Regions from separate parts of the Gemmata obscuriglobus genome, predicted to be linked through region 1. Evidence: riboswitches for the same ligand, from Rfam matches in the RefSeq annotation. Region 1 holds a riboswitch; the other holds the start of a gene.
The links. Region 1 has a riboswitch for cobalamin ahead of GobsT_RS08255 (ribonucleoside-diphosphate reductase subunit alpha). Riboswitches for the same ligand answer to the same signal wherever they lie in the genome.
Positions count from the first base shown of each region.

Region 2: another riboswitch for cobalamin. It lies ahead of GobsT_RS05310 (DUF1559 family PulG-like putative transporter); the one in region 1 lies ahead of GobsT_RS08255 (ribonucleoside-diphosphate reductase subunit alpha).

Region 1 covers NZ_CP042911.1:1,968,906-1,972,109, reverse strand. The annotation lists gene GobsT_RS08260 (sulfite exporter TauE/SafE family protein) at 76-1,017, shown strand; cobalamin riboswitch at 1,513-1,722, shown strand; gene GobsT_RS08255 (ribonucleoside-diphosphate reductase subunit alpha) at 1,934-3,204, shown strand, end outside.
Region 2 covers NZ_CP042911.1:1,321,039-1,324,242, forward strand. The annotation lists gene GobsT_RS05300 (DUF1549 and DUF1553 domain-containing protein) at 1-988, opposite strand, end outside; gene GobsT_RS05305 (RidA family protein) at 1,111-1,578, shown strand; cobalamin riboswitch at 1,645-1,849, shown strand; gene GobsT_RS05310 (DUF1559 family PulG-like putative transporter) at 1,982-2,794, shown strand; cobalamin riboswitch at 3,155-3,204, shown strand, end outside.

The sequences.
Region 1 (3,204 bases):
TTGGGTAGGCCAACTTGGCGGCGGCACGCGCCCTAGAATGCACCGGGCTGCCGTGCGACCGTTCAGGAGGGGCGGGTGGAAACCGAGCGCGTACTGTTGCTGGTCGGGACCGGGGTGATTTCGTTCGTGCTGAGTTACGTGGGCGCCGCGGCGGGGCTGATCCTCGGCCACCTGCGCCTGCCGCTTCTGGTGTACGTGCTGGGGAACCCGATCGCCGGAGCGTCCACGAACTTGGCCGTGTCCGGGGCCGGGGCGCTGGCCGGGTCGCTGAAGCACGTCCGCGACGGCCGCGTGTCGGGCAAGGTGCTGCTGATGATGGGCCTGCCGTCCATGATCGGGGCGGTGACCGGGGTGCTGTTCTTCGTGTCCGTCAGCCCGGTGTGGTCGCACGTCGTGATCGGGGCCATGCTCGTCTACTCGGGCGGGGAACTGGTCCGCGCCGGCCGCAAGGAAGAGAAAGGGGCGGCGGCCCCGGCCGGGAAACCGGGCCGGTGGCTGGCCGTGTGGGAGATCGTCATCGGCCTCATTCTGGGTGCGGTGGCCGCGATCACGGGGCTGATGCTCGGGACGATCCGGCTGCCGATGATGATCCGGTGGCTGCGCATCGACCCCGCCGTAGCGGTGGGGAGCAACATGGTGATCGGGTGCGCGACGGCGGTGGCCGCCGCGATCACCGCGTGGGGCGCCGGCGGCGGGTTGCACCCGCTGAGCCTGCTGATCGTCGGCCCGCCGACCATCCTCGGCAGCTACTTCGGCGCCCGGAAGACCGGGAAGCTGTCCCCGGCGAAGTTGAAGCGCCTGGTGGGCTGGGTGGTGGCGGGGTCGGGCGTGTTCATGATGGCCCTGGCGGCGCCGGCGCTGCTGCTGCGGTCCCCGTCCGGTGCCCCGGCGCGCGGGCCGACCGAGGACCTGCCGGACCTGCGGCCCGAGGCCCCGCGCCCGCCGCACACGTCGATGGGGTTCATCGAACTCGACGACGACCCGGACGACGATCCGGACGACGCACCGGATAATTGACCCGCTGTACCGGTGCCGTTCGCTGCGTTGCCGCGGGTCGCGCGTTCGGCACATCGGGCATTTCCCCACCGCATTTCCCCCATTTAGAGCTTCCAGAAGTTTTCCACTCCCCGCGACCGGTTCCGGGCAAGCGGTCGGCACCGCATTCGTGCCCGAAAAGCGAACTCGCCTGCACATAAAATTCGCCGCAACTCGTTTGAATTGAACGCATTGAGTCCCAATTACCGCGTTCGAACTCTGTCGTCTCGGTGCCCCGCTCCTGTGCTTGGGGGTGTGGGATTCGGTGGTAGCTGTGCCCCAGCGAACTGCCACCGAACGACCAGCGAATGGGTAGCGGATGTCCAGTCGGGTCGCTGACGTGGCGCTGTAACCCCCGTTACAGCGCCGCAACCGGTTCCAACCCGCGTAACGCGCATGGCTTGCCTGCCCCGTACCCGCGGCGCCCCGTTTGCCCCGGCGCGCGGATTTGGTTGCGGCCGGCAGCGCGGAACGCCGATGATGGTGATTGTCGTCGGTTCGGCCGCGCCTCGCGCGGCTGACTAAAAGGGAACCCGGTGGAAATCCGGGACTGCCCCACGCAGCGGTAACGGGAACGACCGCCGTCACACGCACTGGCCCAGGTGGGCCGGGAAGCGACGGCCAGTAGGTGTGCGGTTCGCCGCACCCGCCCGAAGTCCGAAGACCTGCCGCCGACCCGCGCCGCGCACACCCTGCGCCGCGCGGACACACCCGTGCCTTCGAGGGGAAGGCGGCGGGCGGCCGGCACACGTGCGCTCGCGCACGTACCCATCCGCCTGTGCTCTTTCCCCGCGCGCACCGCGTTCACCGGGAGAGAGCCGTGACCACCCCCGCCATCGACCTCACAATCACTCCCCCGCCCGCGGGGCGCCCGCGGCTCCCCGATTCGCCGTCGCTCATGCAGGTCCGCAAGCGGAGCGGCGCGCTCGAAGACGTTAACGTGAACAAGATCGTCCGCGCGGTGCAGCGGTGCAGCGGCGGGCTCCCCGGCGTGGACCCGATGCGGGTCGCGGTGAAGACCATCGGCGGGCTGTACGACGGGGCCACCACCGCCGAACTCGACCGCCTCTCGATCCAGACCGCCGCCGGACTCATTTCGGAGGAGCCGGAGTACTCGCGGCTCGCGGCCCGGTTGCTCGCGACCTACGTCGATAAGGAGGTTGCGAACCAGGACGTTCATTCGTTCTCGCAGTCGATCGCGGCCGGGTACCGGCACGGGCTGGTCGCCGGAGGGACGATGGCGTTCGTCGCCGCCAACGCCCGCAAGCTCAACGCCGCCGCCGCCGAGCCCGCGCCGGACCTGTTCGAGTACTTCGGGCTGCGCACCGTGTACGACCGGTACCTGCTCCGGCACCCCGACACGCGCCACGTCATCGAGACGCCGGCGTTCTTCTTCCTGCGGGTGGCGTGCGGGCTGGCCGAGTCCGCCGCGGACGCGATCGAACTCTACCGGCTGATGTCCGCGCACCGTTACCTGCCCAGCACCCCGACGCTGTTCAACTCCGGCACCGCGCGGCCGCAGATGTCCTCGTGCTACCTGCTGGATTCTCCCGCCGATGCCCTCGAAGCCATTTACGACCGGTATGCCGACGTTGCGAAGTTGTCGAAGTTTGCCGGCGGGATCGGGCTGGCGTACCACCGCATCCGCTCGCGCGGGTCGCTGATCCGCGGCACCAACGGGCACAGCAACGGCATCGTCCCGTGGCTCAAGACGCTCGACTCGTCGGTGGCGGCGGTGAACCAGGGCGGGAAGCGCAAGGGCGCGTGCTGCGTGTACCTGGAGACGTGGCACGCGGACGTGGAAGAGTTCCTGGAGCTGCGCGACAACACCGGCGACCCGGCCCGGCGCACGTACAACCTGAACCTCGCCAACTGGGTGCCGGACCTGTTCATGCGGCGCGTCGAGGCGGGCGAGCCGTGGTCGCTGTTCGACCCGAAAGCCGTCCCGCACCTGACCGACCTGTTCGGCGCCGCCTTCGACGCGGCCTACACCGACGCCGAGGCAAAAGGCCTGGCCGTGAAGTCGGTGCCGGCCCGCGACCTGTACGCGCGGATGATGAAGACGCTGGCCGAGACCGGCAACGGGTGGATGACCTTCAAGGACGCCTGCAACCGCGCGTGCAACCAGACCGCCGAGCCGGGCGCGGTCGTCCACAGTTCCAACCTGTG
Region 2 (3,204 bases), 650 kb from region 1:
TCTGAATGGGGGTGCGGCTCTCGAACGGGATGTCGAGCAGGCTCGCGTACTCGTCGGGGAACCGGGTCCGCTGCTTCGCGCTCGCCTTCTGGTGGTACGGCCCCTCGATCGCCTCGATCGCGGCCCGGATCTCGGCCGTTTTCGCCTCCCACGCGGCGAGCTTCTTCTGGTACTCGGCCCGCGCGCCGGGTGTCAGCAGGACCGCCTCGGTCGGCCACATGCCGGCGAAGAACGCCTGGAGCCGGAAGTAGTCCTTCTGCGTGATGGGGTCGTACTTGTGGTCGTGGCAGCGGGCGCACCCGGACGTGAGCGCGAGGAACGTGCCCGAGGTCGTGTCGGTGATGTCGGTCAGCACCTCGTAGCGGCGCTGCTCCAGGTTGACCGCGTTGTACTCATCCGGGTAGTGCCGCAGGAACCCCGTGGCGACGAGGGCGTCCGGGTCGTCGGGGTACAGCTCGTCCCCGGCGAGTTGCTCCTTCACGAAGCGGTCGAAGGGCTTGTCGGCGTTGAAGCTCTTGATGACGTAGTCGCGGTACCGCCACGCGTTCGGGCGCGGCGCGTCGGCGTTGAACCCGTCGGTCTCCGCGAACCGGACCACGTCGAGCCAGAACAGCGCCTGGCGCTCGCCGTACTGCGGCGATGCCATCAGCCGGTCGACCAACTTTTCGTAAGCGCCGGGAGAGTTGTCGCGCGCGAACGCTTCGACCTCCTCCGGGGCCGGCGGCAGGCCGATGAGGTCGAAGTACGCGCGGCGGATCAGCACGCGGCGGTCCGCTTCTGGCGCGAACGTCAGCTTGTGTTCGGCAAGTTTCGCGAGCAGGAACCGATCGATGTCGTTCCGTGCCGCCGTCTTCTGTGCGGGGACGTCCGGCACCGCGGGCCGCTTGAACGGCTTGTACGCCCACTCCGCGCCGGGTTCGGCGGCGGGGGCGGACGCGGCGACGATCAGCAGAAGAGCCGCGGCGGAAAAACGGGGCAGCGACCGCATTTCCGATCCCTCGGGGGGCACGAGTACCTGCCACGATCTTACTTCAGTGCCGCGCGAGAAGAAATCGGAAACTGGCGACGTACAACAGCCCGGCACGATCACACCCGATCCTGAGGTCCCTCATGGGCGAACGCGAACAGAAGCTCGAAGCCGCCGGTTTCCCACTCGACCGCGGTCCGAAGGAGGGACCCGTCATCGACCTGCTCTCGGTCCTCGGCGACACGGTCTACGCGTCGGGCCAGGTGCCCTACGACGCCGGCGTGTTGACCAGCAAGGGCAAGGTGCCGTCGCAGGTGTCGGTGGAGGAGGCGACCCGCGCCGCGGCGCTGTGCGCGGCCAACATCCTCCGCGCCGTCGTGCTCAAGCTCGGCTCGCTGGACCGCATCGAGCGGGTGGTGCGCGTGACTGGGTACGTGAACACCGACCCCGACTTCACCGACTGCCACCTGGTCATCAACGGGGCCACCGACCTGCTGAAAGCCGTGTTCGGGCCGGACGCCGGGCGCCACGCCCGTACCGCCCTGGGGATGGGCCAGTTGCCGCTCGGCACGAGCGTCGAAGTGGAGGCGATTTTTCAACTCCGGAAGTGACCCCACGGCCGCCGGGCGCCGGGCGCATTCGGCCCCGCGCGTTGACGGTGGAACGGGGGGCGATATCTTGGAGAACGCTGGACGGGTTCCGTGCCGCCCCCATCGGGCGGCGCGGACGAAGAGGGAAGCCGGTGCGATTCCGGCGCAGGGCCGCTGCTGTGTTCGGCCAGAGCTTCGCGCAACTTGAGCCACTGCGGGCGACCGCGGGAAGGCCGCGCGAGGCTCGCTAAGAGCCGTTAGCCAGAAGACCTGCCCGTCAGCGATTCCACTGTTCGAGGCCCCGGACCGGGCCGGCGGACGGGCGACTGCTTCTTCGTGCTGCGCGCGCAGCCGGCTGGCCCGTTTTTGCGCTCCCGGTCCGCCCGAACCGCTCTCGCCCGACCCGGCGAGAAGGAGCCGACCCGTGCGCCGTTCGCGTCCGCAGTCCTTTTCACAATTCGCCTCACGCCTTCAGACGCGCCGCCGCGCGTTCACGCTGATCGAGCTGCTGGTCGTGATCGCGATCATCGCCATTCTCATCGGGTTACTGCTGCCCGCCGTCCAGAAGGTCCGCGCGGCGGCAGCGCGGATCAAGTGCGCCAACAGCCTGAAACAAATCGGACTTGCGCTGCACAACCACGCCGACACCAACGGCGGCCGGTTCACCGTTTCGTCGATGAAGTCGTCTCCGAACGTCACGTTCACCGATTGGTACTGGTTCGGGTTGATCACCAACAACACCTCCACCCCGCGGGTGATGGACCCGAGTAAGGGCATTTTGTCCCCCTACCTCGAAGGGAACCGGGCGATCGTGCAGTGCCCGAATTTCTCTCCTGAACGATTCGCACTCCGATTCGACGTTCCGGTCGCCAGTTACGCGTACAACGACAACTTCAGCAGTTGGGACGTGGCGGGCGAGACGATCGTGTCGGTGAGCAACCGGCGTGGCACGTCCGCAACGATCGCGTTCGCGGACTCGGCCAACGCACCCAGCAACACCCCGTTCGACAAGCTGACCGAGAACTGGTACCTGTCGTCCCCGTCGCAAAAGTACCCCAACGTACACTTCCGGCACGACGGGATTGCGAACGTGTGTTTCGCCGACGGGCACGTCGAGACCCGCACCCCGACGATTAACGGGGCACCGTCCTGGGAGAACCCGGCCGCGACGGTCCTGCGCAATAAGGAGGTCGTCTGGGACATCGGAGCCAGCGACATCGAGTTCGGTAAAGAGTGAAGCTAGCCCAGACCATTCACAGTAGTGCTCACGTGTCCATAATTCTCAAGGTGCGTAATCCCTGGGGGGATTGAGAATTTCTGATTGAGTGTCAAGTCAAATATTGCGCGAGCGATCACTGATATTAAACTATCAATATCTTCGCAAGCAACTACCTCGCAACCGTTTGTGCCGATATCGTGAATGGTCTGGTGAAGCTAGCCGTGAACCCTTCTGTGTCTGGCATCGTCCATCCCGGCTCCGACGGACGAGCAGCCGCGGGACACCGGGTTCCGCCCCTGCCGGATCGGGTGCGTGGCGCCGTGCCGGACACCGGGGCATTAGCCCCCGGCGCGTTGACGGTGGAGCGGGGTGCGATATCTTGGAGAACGCTGGACGGGTTCCGTGCCGCCCCATCGGGCGGCGCGGAC